DNA from 4 places in the Comamonas koreensis genome. Region 2 is predicted to be linked to each of the others. Evidence: predicted binding sites of a transcription regulator. Region 2 holds the regulator's gene; each other region holds the start of a gene.
The links. Region 2 encodes sigma-54, which starts transcription at its own class of promoters, with help from an activator protein. Its sites were predicted from a motif close to TGGCANGNAANCTGCTTT; they were not measured.

Region 1: F0Q04_RS04320 (pilin) is a predicted target of sigma-54. The motif match lies at 2,401-2,418, and genes of this name have one in related genera.
Region 3: F0Q04_RS07605 (urease accessory protein UreD) is a predicted target of sigma-54. The motif match lies at 1,914-1,931, and genes of this name have one in related genera.
Region 4: nirB (nitrite reductase large subunit NirB) is a predicted target of sigma-54. The motif match lies at 1,757-1,774, and genes of this name have one in related genera.

What each region holds. Positions count from the first base shown of each region.
Region 1 is NZ_CP043575.1:935,561-940,936, reverse strand. It holds gene moaC (cyclic pyranopterin monophosphate synthase MoaC) at 1-287, shown strand, start outside; gene F0Q04_RS04330 (fimb protein) at 402-1,196, opposite strand; gene F0Q04_RS24150 (pilin) at 1,216-1,863, opposite strand; gene F0Q04_RS04320 (pilin) at 1,817-2,335, opposite strand; gene F0Q04_RS04315 (FHA domain-containing protein) at 2,648-3,328, opposite strand; gene F0Q04_RS04310 (TerC family protein) at 3,595-4,278, opposite strand; gene sucD (succinate--CoA ligase subunit alpha) at 4,391-5,287, opposite strand; gene sucC (ADP-forming succinate--CoA ligase subunit beta) at 5,304-5,376, opposite strand, start outside.
Region 2 is NZ_CP043575.1:5,165,909-5,171,284, forward strand. It holds gene F0Q04_RS23630 (hypothetical protein) at 1-176, shown strand, start outside; gene F0Q04_RS23635 (aspartyl/asparaginyl beta-hydroxylase domain-containing protein) at 324-1,238, shown strand; gene rpoN (RNA polymerase factor sigma-54) at 1,314-2,930, opposite strand; gene lptB (LPS export ABC transporter ATP-binding protein) at 3,036-3,812, opposite strand; gene lptA (lipopolysaccharide transport periplasmic protein LptA) at 3,836-4,504, opposite strand; one part of gene F0Q04_RS23655 (IS3 family transposase) at 4,615-5,376, opposite strand, start outside.
Region 3 is NZ_CP043575.1:1,702,826-1,708,201, forward strand. It holds gene cyoE (heme o synthase) at 1-336, shown strand, start outside; gene F0Q04_RS07600 (SCO family protein) at 344-952, shown strand; gene F0Q04_RS07605 (urease accessory protein UreD) at 991-1,821, opposite strand; gene F0Q04_RS07610 (urease subunit gamma) at 2,086-2,388, shown strand; gene F0Q04_RS07615 (HupE/UreJ family protein) at 2,420-3,028, shown strand; gene F0Q04_RS07620 (urease subunit beta) at 3,043-3,351, shown strand; gene ureC (urease subunit alpha) at 3,395-5,113, shown strand; gene F0Q04_RS07630 (GNAT family N-acetyltransferase) at 5,128-5,376, shown strand, end outside.
Region 4 is NZ_CP043575.1:1,475,716-1,481,091, forward strand. It holds gene ntrB (nitrate ABC transporter permease) at 1-787, shown strand, start outside; gene F0Q04_RS06665 (ABC transporter ATP-binding protein) at 784-1,617, shown strand; gene nirB (nitrite reductase large subunit NirB) at 1,913-4,423, shown strand; gene nirD (nitrite reductase small subunit NirD) at 4,447-4,875, shown strand; gene F0Q04_RS06680 (nitrate reductase) at 4,902-5,376, shown strand, end outside.

The sequences.
Region 1 (5,376 bases), 990 kb from region 2:
CCAGTGAGCTGATACCGCTGTGCCACCCGATTGCGTTGACGAAGGTGGCGGTGGATTTTGAGCTGTTACCCGAAAAGAACGCTGTACGTTGCGAAGTAAGGACAGAAACCGTCGGCCCCACCGGTGTGGAGATGGAAGCCTTGACAGCTGTGCAGGTCGCACTGCTGACTGTTTATGACATGTGCAAGGCGGTGGATAAGCGGATGGTGATGGAGCGGATTAGTTTACTGGAGAAGCATGGCGGAAAATCCGGATGTTTTATTGCCAACGGCGAGAGAACAACTTAATAGTTCGTGTTCAAAAATGAAAAAACTGATCTATTTCATTAACTGCAAGTTCGACCGAGAAACCATGAAACTGCTACACAAAGATTAAAAATCCAAAAGCCTTGATTATTTGCGTCAATTAAAACCATCCACTGGTGCATACCCAACAAATCTCAGGCTTATATCGAACAATACAACCCAATCTTTTTGTTTACTAGATGTCAATGGAAGATAGAATAATTGATTCACGGCCAACCCAGAGGTTTTTACTACGTTCAGCAACAATTCGACTTGCTCCGGCCGTCTACTGATTAACTCACTCAGAGGTTTCGCACGCGCGAGAATTTCCGTCATCTGCTGATCCCATGCGACCCACCAACTCGGACGCATTGCGGGAGAGATACCCGCGATTTCATTATTCAAACTTGCAAAGAGTTCATCGGAGTCCTTAGGACTTCTCGTTCCACCCTTCATTACCCCCCAAAGTGGCAGCTTATTCATCTTTGCCGGTGCCACAGCTAATTCCGCTGTATCAATTTCATTTGCCGTAACAACTACAAGCCTGTCAACCTCAAAGATCAGCGCAACGGGACGTGCCATCCACAAACTACTCATGCCATAGCATAAGGCTGCTATCTGAATCAGGCCGACAAGGCCAAAGTCTAGCCAACGCTCACGTGGTGTCTTTGCTGGACTTACCAGAATTAAAGTTAGGAGTGGGCCACAAGCCACATCGACAAGAAGAATAATAAAAAATATGGAATCTACGCCAAGCATTGATCTATATGGCGCAGGATAAATTAACCAAAATACAAAAAAAGCAAAAACAAACCCGACAACAACCGAAATACCTAAATGGCGCAATGCATAGCGCATAGCAAAACGAATACGTTCCGAAAACGAAATCACACAATCACTTTGCCAAAGCATAAATTACAGAATACGAAAATCAACGGCAGCTTGCAGGCCGAAACTGTGCCGCCAATGTCCCAGCAGAACATCTCCAAGAAAAAACGGAACCGAATACCCAAGCCTGAAGGTCAATGACATTGGGAGGACTGCTATTGTCTACTGGCTCTATTAGAATAATATTCACACCAGCAGGAACAACACTTGGCTTATAAGCCACTGTAATAACACCCGGTGCATTGCTGACAATATCGATCACATTCGCATTTCCAGCCAATGCTACTGATGTGAGGTTCATGGGAGTAGCCCCCAATGCCTCACAAGTGGCAGCATTGATACAAGTCATATCACGCGGCCCTGTTGTTGCATATGCTTCAGTAAGGGCCGTTTTAAGTGATTGCGCAAGCACCAGACCGTCAGACACTTTGGCACGAACCGTGTAATTTTGATAAGCTGGTAGTGCAACCGCAGCTAATATGCCGATGATTGCAACAACAATCATCAGTTCTACCAAGGTGAAGCCACTATTTATGATTTTTATCACAATTAAACTCCAGAAAAAAGGGGAGCCTATCGACTCCCCTTTTTTGGAACTAATCCAACCAGGCAAACTAGCTAAATTTTCCCATATGGCATTCGCATTAACGGCAAGATGCAGGACGATACTTAGCGAGCAGTGTGCCGCCATCAGCACCGGTGCCGTTCAAACCGCACTTCCAATTAATTTGCGTTCCTGCCGTAGCTGCGGTTTGCAAGTCAACAGCAGTGGTACCTGCAGCATTTACTGGCGTGATCAACAAAGTATTTTGGGCAGCAGGAACCACTGCAGGCTTGTAAGCAATCGTAATGATGCCAGTCTCATCGCTTGTAACAGAAGTTACATTTGCATTACCAGCCAAAGCCGTAGCATCCATCACGGATGCGCCAATAGCATCGCAGGTAGCTGCATTAGTACAGCTCATATCAGAAGGACCTTTGCTTTGGTGCGTCTCCGAAATAGCAGTCTTCAGTGCACCAGACAATGTCAAACCTTCTGCGACCTTGGCACGAATCGTATAGTCCTGATAAGCAGGCAGTGCCACCGCAGCCAAAATACCGATAATCGCCACAACGATCATCAGTTCGATCAGGGTGAAACCCTTTTGCATAGTACGCAGCATGTTGAATCCTCTCTATGTAACCAGTGATTAGGTAGCCTCGTCGAACGACTTGGCGTGCATCACTTATTGCAATTGCTGTGCCAACTTTTAGCGTCTACTTATCTCGCGGCTTCGACTGACAAAAATGCGGCGCTTTGTTAACTTATTGTGCAAGACTTTCATAAATGTCAGCGGCCCAAGATTTCTGCCATTTTTGTCACCTACTGAACGACTGTGCAAGCTATGCGCATGGGCAGCAGAAACAGAAACGGCACCCGAAGGTGCCGCTGCGTCTGTTGAGGCCCTGGCTATACAAGCCCAAGGTTCAGAGTCTTAGGCCCAAAACTCATAAGCCATCCCCGCCAGCTCAATCCGATCCCCCTTGTGCATCGACAGCCCCACGCCATTGAGCGCCTGGCCATTGAGCACCACATCGGCCGAGCCATCGACCTTGGTGGCGATATAGCCCTTGCCACGTTTGGTCAGCGCAGCGACGGCAATCCCAGGGCGGCCCACCGTTGTGACAACCTTGGACAGGATGATGTCTTCGCTGGCGCCGCTGACGGCGCGCAGGTAGGGGCTGGGGGTGTAGGGCTGCTCTTCGGCAGGGGGGAAATCTGCGGGGACCGTGGGGCTGTCTTCGCCATGGTCGGCATGGGCGGGCTTGGCGGTCAGGCTGCCGGCTTCGCTGGCATGCAGGTAGTGGCTTTCGGGCACGAGCGAGTTCATCAAAAAGCGGATACGGCATTTGCCGATGTCCAGCAGGTCGCCGCTTTGCAGCACCTGGCGGCGTACCTTCAAGCCGTTGACCTTGGTGCCGTTGGTGCTGCCCAGGTCTTCGACGACGACGATGCCGATCTTCTTCTCATAGGTGAACGCCACATGCTCGCCGCTGACCGCCATGTCGGTCAGCACGATGTCGTTGGTGGAACGGCGCCCCAGGGTGGCCCTGGACTCCGTCAGCATGTAGTCCTGGATCACCACTCCATCTAATGAAACTATGAGTCTTGGCATATTGATAAACCTCGTCACGATTATATGCACATAAGCTATACAAATGACTTTTTCGATACGCGGTTGACAAAGGATCACGATGTGTTGGGTACTACCGGATTTTGGTTACGGGTTTACCCTTGATTCCTCTCGATGGCTGATACTGATCAAAGCGTTGGCTGCTGCAGGCGCTCTTTCCCCTTGACGATGCACAATCGCTGCAGCCCGGCGTAGAAATGCAAAAAGCGCCCGAAGGCGCTTTGTGTTGGGGTGAGGGGATCAGCCGCTCAGTGTGCGGGCGCGGTATTGCGCTTTTGCAGCCACAGACCCAGGCCCACCACCAGCGCGGCGCCAGCGGCAGCTGCCAGGTAGTGCAGCGCAGGGTTAGCCTCGACAAAGCCGTGCAGCAGCTTGTCGTTCATGATGGTCTCACCACCGACCCAGCCGATCAGGCCGGCGCCCAGAATCACGATGACCGGGAAGCGCTCCATCAGCTTGATCATCAAGGTGGAGCCGAAGATCACCAGCGGGATCGAAATCGCTAAGCCCAGGATCAGCAGCAGCATATTTCCGCCGGCAGCTGCCGCCACGGCAATCACGTTGTCCAGGCTCATCACCAGGTCGGCGATCAGGATGGTGCGAATGGCCGCCATCATTGTGCCGGTGCCCTTGCCCGCGCCCTCTTCTTCGTCGTGGCTGGTCAGCAGTTGCAGGCCAATCCACAGCAGCAGGCAGCCGCCAACGATCTGCAGGAAGGACAGCTCCAGCAGCTTGGCCGCAACTACGGTCAGCAGAATACGCAGCACCACGGCGGCGCCGGAGCCAAACATGATGGCTTTTCTTTGTTGTTCAGGGGGCAGGGAGCGCGCTGCGAGCGCGATGACAACGGCGTTGTCGCCCGAGAGAATGATGTTGATCCAGATGATCTTGACCAGCCCGATCCAGAAGTCGGGATGATTGACGTAATCCATGTTGCGCTCCGTAGTTATGAATAAAGACGCCAGACCTGAACGATCTGGCGTCTTCTTTTTATGGAGTACGCAGTTTAGCGGGGCACGCAGCCCCTGGCATGCGTAATTTTGCTTACTTCAGCAGGCCTTGCAGCAGGCGGCCCATTTCGGATGGGTTGCGGGTGATGGTGAAACCGCACTCTTCCATGATGGCCAGCTTGGCATCTGCCGTGTCGGCGCCGCCGGAGATCAGCGCGCCAGCGTGGCCCATGCGCTTGCCGGGAGGGGCGGTCACACCAGCGATGAAGCCCACCACAGGCTTCTTCATGTTGGCCTTGCACCAGAGAGCGGCTTCCGCTTCGTCTGGACCGCCGATTTCGCCGATCATAATCACAGCGTCGGTGTTCGGGTCGTCGTTGAACGCCTTCATCACGTCGATGTGCTTGAGACCATTGATGGGGTCACCACCGATACCGACAGCCGAAGACTGGCCAATGCCCAGCTCGGTCAGCTGTGCCACGGCTTCATAGGTCAGCGTGCCCGAACGGCTCACCACGCCGATGCGGCCTGGCTTGTGGATGTGACCGGGCATGATGCCGATCTTGATTTCACCGGGGGTGATCAGGCCTGGGCAGTTAGGGCCCAGCAGCAAGGTCTTCTTGCCGCCAGCCGCTTCCTTGGCCTTCATCTTGTTGCGCACTTCCAGCATGTCGCGCACGGGGATGCCTTCGGTGATGCAGATGGCCAGGTCCAGGTCGGCTTCCACCGCTTCCCAGATGGCAGCAGCAGCGCCAGCGGGTGGCACATAGATCACGGACACGGTAGCACCGGTGTCCTTGGCAGCGTCCTTGACCGAACCGTAGATAGGGATGTCGAAAATCTTTTCGCCAGCCTTCTTGGGGTTCACGCCAGCGACGAAGCAGTTCTTGCCGTTCGCGTATTCCTGGCACTTTTCAGTGTGGAACTGGCCGGTCTTGCCCGTGATGCCTTGGGTAATGACTTTGGTGTCTTTATTGATATAGATAGACATGTGTGTTCTCCAGGGCTTACTTCACTGCGGCAACGATCTTGGTGGCGGCTTCGGCCATGGTGTCGGCCGAGATGATGGGCAGGCCCGAT
Region 2 (5,376 bases):
TCGATGTGATGGCCGAGTACGCGATCTGGGCTGCGGGCCAGGGCGACTGGCAGACGGCCAATGGCCTGCAGGCCGAGCTGAACAAGGCGATGACGCACTGGAGCGGCCAGCAGCGCCAGCTCAACCGCGAGATGCTGCAGCGCCTGAAAACCGCCTTTGCCGCCCAGCCCAGGTAAGCCCACCTGGCTTGCCATTGACCAAACCGCAATAGGCCTGCTGCCAGCAGGCCATCCCACCGCCCCGCAGCCCTTGCCGCGCGCCAGTTTGCGCTTGCGCAGACAGCCGCCACAGCACAGTCGCTAAAATCGCTGTCTATGGCAAAAATCATCGTTCTGGCCCTGGTGCTGCTTTTCACTGGCTGCGGCCTCTACATGCACCTGCGTGGCAAGGTGCGGCACAAGCTGCTGCGCCAGCTGTTTGACCACTCCACGTTCACGGCGCCATTCAATGTGTTCATGCTGATGTTCAGCAAGGTACCGCGCACGCCCTACCTGCCCACCAGCACCTTCCCCGACCTGGCCCCGCTGCAGGCCCACTGGCGCGAGATCCGCGAAGAGGCCATCGGCCTGCACCAGGCCATGCAGATCAAGGCCGCAGCCAACAACGACGACGCGGGCTTCAACTCTTTCTTCAAGACCGGCTGGAAGCGCTTCTACTTGAAGTGGTACGGCCAGGCCCACCCGTCTGCGATGGAGCTGTGCCCCAAGACCACGGCGCTGGTGCAGTCCATCCCCGGCATCAAGGCGGCCATGTTTGCCGAGCTGCCGCCCGGCGCCAAGCTCAACCTGCACCGCGACCCCTATGCGGGCTCGCTGCGCTACCACCTCGCTGTGCTGGCGCCCAATGATGACCGCTGCATGATCGAGGTCGATGGCACGCCCTACAGCTGGCGCGAGGGCGAAGGCGTGATCTTTGACGAGACCTTCATGCACTGGGCCGAGAACCGGTCCGAAGGCAACCGCATCGTGCTGTTCTGCGATGTCGAGCGCCCGATGACCAATGGCTTTGCGCAGTGGCTCAACCGCTGGCTGGGCACGCATGTGGTCGCTGCCGCCAGCTCGCCCAACAACGAAGGCGATCCGCGTGGCTTCATCAGCCGCATCTTCAAGATCTCGTTCTACATGGGCCAGTACCGCCGCCGCTTCAAGGCCTGGAACAAGACGGCCTACAAGCTCACCAAGTTTGGCCTGATGCTGGCCGTGCTGGCCTTGTTCATCTGGTGGCTGTGGCCAAAGTAAAGCGGCTCCGTCTCAAAGCAAAACCGCAGTGCCTAACGCAACTGCGGTTTTTTTATGGGCCCTGGCTGCTTGCGCTTACAGCGCCTTGCGCAGGCTGGCCGGCGGGATGCGCATCGCCTCGCGGTACTTGGCCACCGTGCGGCGCGCGCATTCAATGCCCTGGGCCTGCAGCAGATCGGCGATTTTTGCATCCGACAGCGGCTTTTTCGCGCTTTCCTCGTCCAGCAGCTGCTTGATCAGCGCCTTGACCGCCGTGCTCGACGCACTGCCGCCGGTCTCGGTGCCCAGGCCCGAGCCAAAGAAGTACTTGAGCTCGAACGTGCCCTGCGGCGTGGCCATGTACTTGGCCGTGGTCACGCGGCTGATGGTGGACTCGTGCAGGCCCAGCTCATCGGCAATCTCGCGCAGCACCATGGGGCGCATCGCCAGCTCGCCATGGACAAAGAAATTGCGCTGGCGCTCGACGATGGCCTGCGAGACGCGCAAGATGGTGTCAAAGCGCTGCTGGATGTTCTTGATGAACCAGCGCGCCTCCTGCAGCCGCTGCTGCAGCGCGCCATGGCCTTCGCTGCCCTTGTGGCTGCGCAAGGCATTGGCGTAGACATCCTGCACGCGCAGGCGCGGCATCACCTCGGCATTGAGCTGCACGCTGAAACCGGGCACCGGCAGGCCGCGCTCATTGCTGAGTCGCACGATGACATCGGGGATGATGGTGTTGCGGTCCACATCGGCATAGGGCCGGCCGGGGCGGGGCTCGAGCTTGGCGATCAGCGCCAGCGCGCTGCGCACCGCGGCATCACTGCATCCGGTCAGTTGCACCAGCTTGCGCACATCACGGCGCGCCAGCAGCTCCAGCGATTCCTGGCAGACCAGCAAAGCGGTCTCCAGCGCCAGCGCATCGGCCTCGGGCGTGTCCGAGCCCTCTTCATCCAACAGGCGCTGCTGGGCCTTGATCTGCAGCTGCATGCATTCGGACAGGTTGCGCGCGCCCACGCCAATCGGCTCCAGGCTTTGCAGCAAGCGCAGCGCCACAGTCAGGTGGTGCAGCAGCACTTCGTAGCGCTCGGGGTCACTGGCGTCGCCAAAGCTTTGCGCGAGCTCGGCCAGCGTTTCTTCGAGGTAGCCGTCGTCGTTCAGTGATTCAATCAGAAAGTAGAGCGCGGCCCGGTCTTCCTGGCACAGGCGCAGCGACAAGGCCTGGCGGTGCAGCACATCCTGCAGGCTCAGGTGCTCGCTGCGCCGGTCGGACATCGGCGTCTCGTCGTCGTCATCGCTGGCGCTGGAGCGCGCGGGCAGATCGCCACCCCACTCTTCCCAGTCCGATGCCGAATCGCCGGCAGCGGCCTCGGCATCGACGCCGGTTTCCTTGCCCGCGCCAAAATCCAGCGGCTGGTCGGAGGTTCCGGGCTCGAAATCGCTACTGTTGTTGGTGTCGGTGCTGGCAGCAGTATCGGCACCCTTGTCGGCTGCGTCTGCAGCGTCTGCAGCTTCGGCAGATTCAGCGGCTTCTTTACCGGCTTCAGCCTCGGGGGCCTCATCGCCCTCGCGCTCCAGAAACGGGTTTTCGTCGAGCATCTGCTCGACTTCCTGCGTCAGTTCCTGCGTGGACAGCTGCAGCAGGCGAATCGACTGCTGCAGCTGGGGGGTCAGGGTCAGGTTCTGCGATACGCGCAGCGACAGCGACGGCATCATGGCTGCGCCTCCCCACGGGCTGGGGCAGCTGGCAACGGATCAGCCCTGCCGGCCCCGCAGCGCGGGACGGCATCTTGGCTGGCACGCCCGCCAAGGCGTGCGGTGTCACATACGGAAATGTTCACCCAGATACACCCTCCGGACCTCTGCGTTCTCCACAATCTCTTGCGGCGTCCCGGCGGCCAGCACCTTGCCATCGCTGATGATGCAGGCATGGTCACAGATACCCAGGGTTTCGCGCACATTGTGGTCGGTGATCAGCACGCCAATGCCGCGCTCCTTGAGAAAGGCGACAATGCGCTGGATCTCGATCACGGCGATGGGGTCGATGCCGGCGAAAGGCTCGTCGAGCAGGATGAAACGGGGCTGGGTGGCCAGCGCACGGGCGATCTCGACCCGGCGGCGCTCGCCGCCGGACAGCGCGACTGACGGTGATTCGCGCAGGTGCTCGACCCGCAGCTCCTGCAGCAGCGCGGTGAGCTGGCGCTCGACCTCGGCGCGCGAGAGCGGCTTGCCATGCTCATCTTTTTGCAGCTCCAGCACGGCGCGCACATTGTCCTGCACGCTGAGCTTGCGAAAGATCGAGGCTTCCTGCGGCAGGTAGGACAGGCCCAGCTGCGAGCGCTGGTGGATCGGCATATTGGCCACCGACTGCCCATCGATGCGGATATCCCCGCCATCGCTGCGTACCAGGCCCACGATCATGTAGAACGAGGTGGTCTTGCCCGCGCCATTGGGGCCTAGCAAACCCACCACTTCGCCCTTGCGCACCGACAGCGACACGTCCTTGACCACCTTGCGGCTGCCATAGGATTTCTCCAGGTGCAAGACCTCCAGCTGGCTGCGGTGGTCGCTGTTGGCGACCCGGGCGTTGACGGAAATGGTCGACGAGTTTTCTGCCACGGTCACTTGGCTCCGTCGTTCAGTTGGGTGCTGGGGCGCAATGGCGTCTTGTCATCGGCAGCGGGCTTGGCCGGGGCGCTGGCCTTGTCGTCCGCCTTGCCATCGGCCTTGGGCGTCAGGATCACACGGACGCGGTCCTTCTTGGGCGCACCGGGCTTGGGATCGGCCGCCGCCTGGGCGCCCTTTTGGCCGGAGACCGTGAAGGTATCGCTCAGATTGTTGTAGACGATCAGCGGGCCACTGACCTGGTCGGTCAACGTGGTCTCGCGGTAACGGCGCAACTCGCCGCGGCGCTCAAAGTGCACGGTGTCATCGCGGCCGTTATAGGTGATGACCTCGCCTTCGCCTTCGACGAACTCGTCAGGCGCGCCTGGGGCCGAGTCACGCTTTTGGCGGAAGAATGCGAGCTTGCCCGGCGCAGCAGTCACCACGCCGTGCTGGAAGCCGTCGCGGTCCTGGCTCACGGTCAGCTGCGCGCCACGGATGATGATGGTGCCCTTGGTCACCACCACATTGCCCGTGAAGACACTGGTCTGCTTGAGTTCATCGTGGCGGCCATCGTCCGCCTCGATGTTCATGGGTTTGGTGCGGTCTGCACGCTCGGCGTGCGACAGCAGCGGCACGGCCAGGGCCACTGCCACCAACAAAGAGTTAAAAATACGGTGTCTCATAAGGCATGAATCTTGCTCTGCCCCATTGTAGCCATGCTGGAGCGTTAGGCCGTTTCTGGCACAAAAAAGCCCGCGTGTGAACTGACCCCAAGAAGTTGGACAGTTGGAAGCTAGGGACTGAAGGCCTGAATCCGGTATTGCACCGGACTCAGGCCTTTTAGTTTTAGCTTGATGCGTTGGTGATTGTAGTAATGGATGTAGTGGTGAAGACCTTCTTGAAGCTGCGCCACACTGCTGAACTTGTTGAGGTGGAAGAACTCGGACTTCAAGGTTCCGAAGAAGCTCTCCATCGCTGCGTTATCCAAGCAATTGCCCCGACGTGACATGCTTTGCACCAGGCCATGATCGGCCAGCAAGCGGCGATAGGCACGACTTTGGTACTGCCAGCCCTGGTCGGAATGCAGCAATGGTTTTTCCTCCCTGCCCAGCTTGCCTAGCGCCTTGCGCAACATGTCACCCACCATCTTCAAGCGCGGTTGCGTATTCATCTGATAGCTCACCACCTCGCCATTGAATAGATCCATGACAGGCGACAGGTATAGCTTTTTACCCAAGACGTTGAACTCTGTCACGTCCGTCACCCATTTCTGGTTAGGCTGCTCGGCCATGAACTGGCGCTGCAACACATTGGCCACGTCCGCGTGCTGCCCGGCGCGATAGGAGCGATATTTCTTGGGCCGAACCAGGGACTTCATCCCCATTACCTGCATCAGGCGCTGCACGCTCTTGTGGTTCACATGACAGCCATTGCGCTTGAGTTCAAGCGCAATACGCCGATAGCCATAGCGTCCTTTGTGAAGCTCGTAGACAGATCGGATCTGAGCCTTGAGCTCAGCGTATTTGTCGCCTCTCCTGTGCACTTGAGCCTGGTA
Region 3 (5,376 bases), 1.8 Mb from region 2:
CACTTCTGGGCACTGGCGCTGTACCGGGTCGAGGACTACCGCAAGTCCGGCCTGCCGATGCTGCCGGTCACGCATGGGAACTATTACACCCGCGTGCAGGTCTTGCTCTACACCGTGGTCTTGTTTGCCGCCGGCCTGCTGCCCTTCATCATCCAGATGAGCTCCTGGATCTACCTGGTGGCCGCAGTCGTGCTGGGTGCCGGGTTCTTTGGCTATGCCTTTGCGCTGTGGCGCAATTACTCCGACGCGCTGGCGCGCAAGACTTTCCGTTTTTCGCTGGTCTACCTCAGCCTGCTGTTTGTGGCGCTGCTGGTGGACCACTATGTGAGCTGGTAAATCTGCAATGAACAAGCGCAATGCCCTTCGCTGGCTGGCGGGCTCGGCCATGCTGGCCTCGGCCGCCGGTGTCCTCACCGCCTGCAAATCCAAGGCCGATTTCAACGCCATCGACCTGACGGGCAGCAAGGAGTATGGGCAGGATTTCTCCATGCCCGACCAGCATGGCCAGCGCCGCAGCATGGCCGACTTCAAGGGCAAGGTCGTGCTGGTGTTCTTTGGCTTTACCCAGTGCCCCGATGTCTGCCCGACCACTTTGGGCGACCTGGCCGCCGTCAAGCAAAAGCTCGGCGCAAAGGGTGACAAGCTGCAGGTGATCTTCGCCTCGGTCGATCCATCGCGCGACACGCCCGAAATCTTGCAGGCCTACCTCGCCAACTTTGACCCCAGCTTTCTGGCGCTGCGCGGCAGCGACGAGGAAACGGCCAAGATGGCCAAGGACTTCAAGGTCTACTACAAGCGGGTCGAGGGCCAGACCCCGGGCAGCTACACGATGGACCATACCGCTGGCGACTACATCTTTGACCCGCAAGGGCGCCTGCGCTTGTACAGCCGCTATGGCACCCCCGTTGAAACGCTGGCCAAAGATATCGAGCAGCTGATCGACGGCGCTTAAGCGCTTACACGCTTAACAGCGCTGGGCAAGCGCTGCACTCACATCGACCAGATACGCGGCCGCTGCGCCGGCAGGCCCCAGAGGCTGCTGCGCCAGTGGCCCCAGACCGTCTTCCACAGCTGCATCGCCGGCTCCACCACGGGCGCCAGGCCACGCAGCACCAGCATATGCTCGTTCGGCGCGGTCACCCCGGCCATCAACCCCGCTGGGCCTGCGTCCAGCAGCTGCTGGGTGCTCTCCAGCAGCGCTTCGCGTTGCGCGCGGTTGATGGGCGAGCCGCTGGCGTAGATCAAACTCCCCAGGCAGCGCTGGCCCGCCAGGCCCAGCTGTGCGTTGAGCAGCAGCCCATCATCGGCCCGGATACGGCCGCGTTCCAGAAAATGCCCCGGCCATGCGATGTGCTGCGAAAACACGCCCTGGGTAAAGGGCTGACCCGCCAGCGGCAGGCCCAGCGCGGTGATGTCCCAGGTCAGCAGCTCTGCATCCGGTGCCAGTTCCATCTGCAGCTCATTGGCCGCATCGCAGGCGTTGTAGGCAATGGCTTCCAGCGGCAACCATTCCAGCCGGGCGCCGGCCTGCAGTTTGAGGCGGGTGCGCTGCAAGGCCGGCTGGCCATTGCTCTTGTAAAAGCGCGTTGCGCCCGGCGTGGTGACGAGCGCATGGGCGCCTGCCGCCACCTCGACCGAGATATCCAGCATATCGCCACCCACCAGGCCGCCGGGCGGGTGCACCAGCACGTTGTGGCAAATGCCCGGGCCTTCGGGGTAGAGGCTTTTGAGAATGCGCAGCGGGCCATCGTGGCTGAACTGCACCGACGTCTTGCCGGCTTGCTGGCCGTAGCGCAGGTCTAGTTGGGCATGCCAGCTCATGGCTGCGGCGGGCGGTGGGTGCCTGGCGGGCAGCAGGGCGCAAGGGCCGGGATCGGGAGCGGGAGCAGGGGGACGAAAGACATGCGTGGGCTTTTGCAAGCCACGTGCCAGGAACTGCACTGCTCTGGGGTGTGGTCTGTGCCGAATTGGTGCATGCGCGGCTGCTGTGCATGCATGTGGTGCAAGGCGGGCGGGTGGCGGCACGGAAAGCGTGCATGCCCAGCCGTTGTAGCCCCTTGGCATGTGCCTTGCTTTGCACTAGGTATGGAACTGACACCTCGCGAAAAAGACAAGCTGCTGATCTTTACCGCCGCCTTGCTGGCCGAGCGGCGCCTGGCCCGGGGGCTCAAGCTGAACTACCCCGAGGCGGTGGCGCTGATCAGCGCCTTTGTGATGGAGGGCGCGCGCGATGGCAAGACCGTTGCCCAACTGATGAGCGCCGGCCGCACGGTGCTCACGCGCGCCGACGTGATGGAGGGCATTCCCGAGATGATTGCCGATATCCAGATCGAGGCGACCTTTCCCGATGGCACCAAGCTCGTCACCGTGCATGAGCCCATTGTCTGAACCTCCCATTTTTCTCGCGCACTCGACCACTATGAACTTCAAGAAATTCTCTGCCGCGCTGGCCACCGCCGCTGCGGCTTTGCCGCTGTCAGCCATGGCCCATGTGGGCGCCGATGGTGGCGGCCACCATGGCCTTTTGAGCAGCTTTGGCCATGCCTTTGCCCATCCGTTTACTGGCGCCGACCATATGGCCGCGATGTTGGCCGTGGGCGCCTGGAGTGCGCTGACGGTGACGCCCGCCTGGCGCGCACCGGCCGCCTTTGTGGCCCTGCTGGTGGCGGGGGCGCTGGCAGGTTTTGCCGGTCTGTGGGTGCCCGGCGTGGAGCCGATGATTGCCGCATCGGTGCTGGTGTTGGGCCTGCTGGTGGCGGTGCAAAAGCAGATGCCCTGGGTGCTGGCCGCTGCGCTGGCCGGGGTGTTTGCGTTTTTCCATGGCGCGGCCCACGGCTTTGAGCTGGCAGCAGATTCGGCGTTGGCATCGGCGGGCGCGCTGGCGGGCATGGCGCTGGGCTCGGCCTTGTTGCATGTGGGCGGCATGGTGCTGGGCAAGGCCCTCATGCAGCGCCACCGCTGGCTGGCCAAGCTGGCGGGCGGGGCCACCGCGGTCTTGGGCGCGGCCATGCTGACGCGCCTGGCCTGACGAGGAGCGGCACCATGATCCCAGGTGAACTGCTGCTGGACGAGGGCGAACACACGCTGAACCCCGGGCGCCGTACCACCACGCTGGTGGTACACAACGCGAGCGACCGGCCCATCCAGGTAGGGTCGCACTACCACTTTGCCGAGACCAATGCCGGCCTGAGCTTCGACCGCCAGGCGGCGCACGGCATGCGACTGCATATTGCCAGCGGCATGGCGGTGCGCTTTGAGCCCGGCCAGCAGCGCACGGTGGAGCTGGTGGATGTTGGCGGCGAGCGGCAGATCTACGGTTTTCGCGGCCTGGTGCAAGGGGCGCTGGAATGAAGCCCGGCATGCTGTGCCAGCGTTCTAAGACAGGATGGTTCTGATGGCAACAATGGACAGACGCGCATACGCAGAGACCTATGGGCCCACGGTGGGTGACCGCCTGCGCCTGGCCGATACCGAACTGGTCGTGCAGGTGGAGCAGGACTTCACCCTGCGTGCGGGCGGCTACGGCGAAGAGGTGAAGTTTGGCGGTGGCAAGACCATCCGTGATGGCATGGCGCAAAGCCAGCGCAGCAGTGCGCAGGGCGCGATGGACACGGTGCTGACCAATGCGCTGATCATCGACCACTGGGGCATCGTCAAGGCGGACATTGGCCTGAAGGCCGGCCGCATTGCCGCGATTGGCAAGGCCGGCAACCCGGACACGCAGCCGGGTGTGGACATCATCATTGGCCCGGGCACCGAGATCATCAGCTGCGAAGGCATGGTCGTGACCGCTGGCGGCATCGACACGCACATCCACTTCATCGCGCCCCAGCAGATCGAAGAGGCGCTGACCAGCGGCGTGACGACGATGATTGGTGGCGGCACCGGCCCGGCCACCGGCACCTTTGCGACCACCTGCACGCCCGGCGCCTGGAACATGGAGCGCATGCTGCAGGCGGCCGATGCCTTCCCGATGAACCTGGGCTTTCTGGGCAAGGGCAATGCCAGCCTGCCGCTGGCCCTGCATGAGCAGATCGATGCCGGCGCGATTGGCCTCAAGCTGCACGAGGACTGGGGCAGCACGCCGGCGGCCATCGACAACTGCCTGGATGTGGCCGAGCTCACCGACACCCAGGTGGCGATCCATACCGATACGCTCAACGAAAGCGGCTTTGTCGAAGACACGGTGGCCGCGTTCAAGGGCCGCACCATCCACACCTTCCACACCGAAGGGGCGGGCGGCGGCCATGCGCCCGATATCTTGAAAGTGGTGGGCGAGGCCAATGTGCTGCCCAGCTCGACCAACCCGACGCGGCCCTACACGATCAACACCTTGGATGAGCATGTGGACATGCTGATGGTCTGCCACCACCTTGATGCCGGGATTGCCGAGGACCTGGCCTTTGCTGAAAGCCGCATCCGCAAGGAAACCATTGCGGCCGAGGATATCCTGCACGACATTGGCGCCATCAGCATGTTCAGCTCCGACAGCCAGGCCATGGGCCGGGTGGGTGAGGTGATCCTGCGCACCTGGCAGACGGCGCACAAGATGAAGCTCCAGCGCGGCGCCTTGCCCGGCGACAGCGAGCGGCATGACAACTTCCGCATCAAGCGCTACATCGCCAAGTACACGATCAACCCGGCCATTGCCCATGGCATCAGCCATGAGGTGGGCAGCCTCGAAGTGGGCAAGTGGGCCGATATCGTCATCTGGAAGCCGGCCTTCTTTGGCGTCAAACCCAGCTGCATTCTCAAGGGCGGCTTTATCGCGATGGCGGCCATGGGTGACCCCAATGCCTCGATCCCGACACCCCAGCCGGTGCACTACCGCCCGATGTTTGGCGCCTTTGGCGGGGCGATTGCCAGGACCTCACTGACCTTTGTCTCGCAAGCGGGCTTGGCTGCCGGCATTGGCCAGCGCTTTGGCCTGGCCAAGACCTTGTCGGCTGTCAAAGGCATACGCGGCTTGCAAAAGCAGCACATGGTGCACAACGACCTGGCGCCGCACATGGAGGTCGATGCCCAGACCTATGCGGTGCGCGCCGATGGCCAGCTGCTGACCTGCGAGCCAGCGAGCAGCCTGCCGATGGCCCAGCGTTATTTTCTGTTTTGAACCGGTAAGGACCCATGGCAAGCCCATTGATTTTCAAGCTGGACCCCGTGACCGACGCGCGCGTGCTGGCCTTTTTGGAAGCGCACCTGAGCGATATGCGCCGTATCTCGCCGCCCGAGAGCGTGCATGCGCTCGACCCCGCGCAGCTGCGCGCGCCCGGGCTGCAGCTGTGGACCGGCTGGACCGCTGCGCAGGAGCCCAAGGCCTTGGTCGCCACCTGCGCGCTCAAGACCCTGGATGCCGGCCACCTGGAGCTCAAATCG
Region 4 (5,376 bases), 1.5 Mb from region 2:
GCAGCAGCGCTTTGGCGCGCTGGTGCAAAGCCTGCTGCCGCCGGTGCTGGGCTTTGGCCTGCTGCTGGTGCTGTGGTCCATCGTCGCCCAGGGCAACCCCGGCATTCCGGGCCCGCAGGAGACCTGGGCCCAGGCGCAGGAGATCTTCCGCGATCCCTTCTACCGCAACGGCCCCAATGACCAGGGCGTGGGCTGGAATGTGCTGGCCTCGCTGCAGCGGGTGAGCATCGGCTTTGGGCTGGCGGCACTGGTCGGCATTCCGCTGGGCTTTGTCATTGGCCGCTTTGACTTTCTCTCGCGCATGTTCAACCCGGTGATCAGCCTGCTGCGCCCGGTGTCGCCGCTGGCCTGGCTGCCCATTGGCCTGCTGGTGTTCAAGGGCGCGAACCCGGCGGCAATCTGGACCATCTTTATCTGCTCGATCTGGCCGATGGTGATCAACACGGCGGTGGGCGTGCAGCGCGTGCCGCAGGACTATATGAATGTGGCGCGGGTGCTGAACCTGAGCGAATGGAAGATTGCCACGACCATCCTCTTCCCCGCCGTGCTGCCCTATATGCTGACGGGCGTGCGCCTGGCAGTCGGCACCGCCTGGCTGGTGATCGTCGCTGCTGAGATGCTGACCGGTGGCGTGGGCATTGGCTTCTGGGTCTGGGACGAGTGGAACAACCTCAATGTCAAGAACATCATCATTGCGATCTTTGTCATCGGCCTGGTCGGCCTGCTGCTGGAATGGGCGCTGATCCGCCTGGCCTCGGCATTCACTTTTGAGGAGGTCAAGGCATGACGCCCAATACGCCCAACATTCCCGCGACGCCCCAGGGCAAGTACATCGAGATCCAGCAGGTGGCGCAAAGCTTCAAGACCGCCAAGGGCCTGTTCCAGGCGCTGCAGGGCATCAACCTGGAGATTGCCCAGGGCGAGTTTGTCAGCCTGATCGGCCACTCGGGCTGCGGCAAATCGACCTTGCTGAACCTGATTGCCGGCCTCACCAGCCCCAGCGAAGGCACCTTGCTCTGCGCCAACCGCGAGATCAAGGGGCCGGGGCCGCAACGTGCCGTGGTGTTCCAGAACCATTCGCTGCTGCCCTGGCTCACCTGCTGGGCCAATGTACACCTGGCGGTGGAGCGGGTGTTTGGCGGGCGTGAGCGCAAGGCCCAGTTGGCTGCGCGTACCGATGCCGCGCTGGCACTGGTGGGCCTCACCCATGCAGCGCACAAGCGCCCCGGCGAGATATCGGGCGGCATGAAGCAGCGCGTGGGCATTGCCCGGGCGCTGTCGATGGAGCCGCAGGTGCTCTTGATGGACGAGCCCTTTGGCGCCCTCGATGCCTTGACCCGCGCCAAGCTGCAGGACGAGCTGCTGGAGATCGTTGCGCGCACGCGCAGCACCGTGGTGATGGTGACCCATGATGTGGACGAAGCCGTGCTGCTGTCCGACAAGATCGTGATGATGACCAATGGTCCTGCTGCGACGATTGGCGAGGTGCTGCCGGTGCCCTTGGCCCGCCCGCGCAACCGGGTCGCCTTGGCCGAGGATGCGCAGTACCAGGCCTGCCGCAAGGCGGTGATCGACTTTCTCTACACCCGCCAGGCCCATGTGGAGAAGGTGGCCTGATAAAGCCTACTTAGCTAGCAACAGGCGCTCTATATGGAGCGCCTTTTTTGTGCACGCAAATGAGGCGAGGCGGCGCCTGAGCCGCACAAAAAATGTGCAGCGCTGAGTTCGGCTGCTGGGCGCTCCCCGCATGTCAACTTGGTATGGAACTTGCATAGTCCTTGGCGTGGCCATGGCGGCCACCGGGTGGCGGTGCACAGTGGCGCTGCCGTCCAAAGACAAAGACGTCTATGCGCGCATGCCTGGCATGCGGCGCCTAGACGTCTTTTTTTTTGTGCTGCCCACGGGAAACGCTATGAAAAAAATCAAGTTGGTCATGGTTGGCAACGGTATGGCGGGTGTGCGTGCGCTCGAAGAGCTGCTGGCGCTGGCGCCGGATCTGTACGAGATAACGGTATTTGGCGCAGAGCCCCACCCCAACTACAACCGCATCCTGCTGTCGCCAGTGCTGGCGGGCGAGCAGACCCTGGATGACATCGTGCTCAACGACTGGCGCTGGTACGAGACGCATGGCGTGCGCCTGCATGCCGGCTGCACGGTGCATGCGGTGGACCGCGCCCGCCGCGTGGTGCATGCCCGCAATGCCGATGGTGAGGCGGTGACGGCCGACTACGACCGGCTGATTCTGGCGACCGGCTCCAACCCCTTCATGCTGCCCATTGCCGGCAAGGAGCTGCAGGGCGTGCTGGCCTACCGCGATATTGCCGATACCCAGGCGATGATCGATGCGGCCCAGCACTGGCGCCATGCAGTGGTCATTGGCGGCGGCCTGCTCGGGCTGGAAGCGGCCAACGGCCTGATGAAGCGCGGCATGCAGGTGGCGGTGGTGCATGCCGGTGAGTGGCTGATGGAGCGCCAGCTCGATGATCAGGCTGGGCAGCTGCTGAAGAAATCGCTGATCGAGCGGGGCATGCAGTTTTTCATGCAGGCGCAGACGCAGGAGCTGCTGGGCAATGCCGAAGGCCGGGTGCGCGCGCTGCGCTTTGCCGATGGCCGCGAGATCGACGCCGATCTGGTGGTGATGGCCGTCGGCATCCGCCCCAACACGGCGCTGGCCGAGGCCATGCACCTGCATGTGAACCGGGGCATTGTCGTCAGCGACACCATGCAGACCATCACCGACCCGCGCATCTATGCGGTGGGCGAGTGCGCGGCGCACCGGGGCATTGCCTACGGGCTGGTGGCGCCTTTGTTTGAGCAGGGCAAGGTGCTGGCCAACCACCTGGCCGAGATGGGCATTGGCCGCTACCAGGGCTCGCTCACCTCCACCAAGCTCAAGGTCACCGGCATTGACCTGTTCTCGGCCGGGGATTTTCAGGGCGGGGAGGGCACCGAGCAGATCGTGCTGAGCGACCCCTACTCAGGCGTCTATAAAAAGCTGGTGATCAAGGAAGACCGGCTGGTGGGCGCGTGCCTCTATGGCGACACGGTCGATGGCAGCTGGTACTTCAAGCTGCTGCGCGAAGGCCGCAGCGTGGCCGATATCCGCGACAAGCTGATGTTTGGCGAATCCAACCTGGGCGATGCCGGCCACCAGGGCCAGAACAAGGCCGTCGCACTGGCCGATGGCGACGAGGTCTGCGGCTGCAATGGCGTGAGCAAGGGTGCCATCTGCAAGGCCATCAAGGACAAGGGCCTGTTCACCCTGGACGAGGTGCGCAAGCACACCAAGGCCAGTGCCAGCTGCGGCTCCTGCACCGGCCTCGTAGAGCAGATCATCATGTTCACCGTCGGTGGCGACTATTCGGCATCGCCCAAGACCAAACCGATGTGCAGCTGCACGGAGCACGGCCACCAGGCGGTGCGCGATGCGATCCGCGAGCACCGGCTGCTGACGACTGACAGCGTCTTTCGCTTTATGGAATGGAAGACGCCCAATGGCTGCGCCAGCTGCCGCCCGGCCATCAACTACTACCTGATCAGCACCTGGCCCAAGGAGGCGCGCGATGATCCGCAAAGCCGCTTTATCAATGAGCGCAGCCACGCCAATATCCAAAAGGACGGCACCTACAGCGTGATCCCGCGCATGTGGGGGGGCGAGACCACGGCCGCCGAGCTGCGCCGCATTGCCGATGTGGTGGACAAGTACCAGATCCCCACCGTGAAGGTGACCGGCGGCCAGCGCATTGACCTGCTGGGCGTGAAAAAGGAAGACCTGCAAGGGGTGTGGAACGACATAGGCATGCCCTGCGGCCATGCCTATGCCAAGGCGCTGCGCACCGTCAAGACCTGTGTGGGCAGCGAGTGGTGCCGCATGGGCACGCAGGACAGCACGCAGATGGGCAAGGACCTCGAACGCGCGATGTGGCGCATGTATGCGCCGCACAAGGTGAAGTTTGCCGTCAGCGGCTGCCCGCGCAACTGCGCCGAATCGGGCATCAAGGATGTCGGCATCATCGGCGTGGATTCGGGCTGGGAGATGTACATCGCGGGGAACGGCGGCATCAAGACCGAGGTGGCGCACTTTCTCACCAAGCTCAAGACCGCCGAGGAGGTGCTGGAGTACACCGGCGCCTTCATGCAGCTGTACCGGCTGGAGGGCTGGTACCTGGAGCGCACGGTGCACTACGTGAGCCGCGTGGGGCTCGACCATGTCAAGCGCCGCATCCTGGACGATGCCGCTGGCCGCCAGGCGCTGTGGGCCCAGCTGCAGCAGGCGCTGGAAGGCGAGCCCGACCCCTGGTTCGAGACCGACAAGGCGGCTGTGGATCTGCGCCAGTTCCAGCCGCTGCCGGTGCTGCCCCCACTGCAGGCTACGCCTGCGCTGCCAGCCCTTTCCTCACCCCTCACCACCGCCGGCGCATGATGCTGCGCCACCAGGAGACCGACATGAATGAATGGATCACCATCTGCGCCATCGATGAGATTCCGGTGCTGGGCGCCCGCCGCGTCGCCCGCGCCCAGGGCCTGGATGTGGCGGTATTCCGCACCGCCAGCGGCGAGGTGTTTGCGCTGCTCGACCGCTGCCCGCACAAAGGCGGGCCCTTGTCGCAAGGCCTGATGTTTGGCAGCAGCGTGGCCTGCCCCTTGCACAACTGGACGATTGCACTGGCCACCGGCGAGGCCGCTGCCCCCGATGAGGGCTGTACCCCGCGCTTTGCGGTACGGCTGGAGGGCAGCGCGGTACAGCTGCGCGCCGATGAGCTGGCCGGGCATGCGCTGGCGCAGACCCGGCCTGTAGCAGGGCCGGTGGGCCTGGGGCGCTGCGGTTCTGCCGCCTCCAGTTGCAGCCCGTCGCCATCCTCCGTGGCCGCTTAAGGCTGCCCCACCGGACGGAGCCGCCCATGCAAGAGACCCGATCGACCTGTCCCTATTGCGGCGTGGGCTGCGGCGTGATCATCACGTCCGACGGCCAGCAGATCACCGCCGTGCGCGGCGACCCGGCGCACCCTGCCAACCTGGGCAAGCTCTGCACCAAGGGCAGCAGCCTGCACCTGACGGCAGCGCCCGCGCTGGCGCGGCAAAGCCGCTTGCTGCAGCCGATGCAGCGCCTGCAGCGCGGCGCCGCACCCGAGGCCCGCAGCTGGGACACGGCGCTGGACAGCCTGGCTGCCCAGCTGCTGCAGATCCGCGCCGACCATGGCCCCGATGCGCTGGGCTTTTACCTGAGCGGCCAGTTGCTGACCGAGGACTACTATGTGTTCAACAAGCTGGTCAAAGGCTTGCTGGGCACCAACAACCTGGACACCAACTCGCGCCTGTGCATGAGCAGTGCGGTGGCCGGCTACAAGGCCACCCTGGGCGCGGATGCGCCACCGG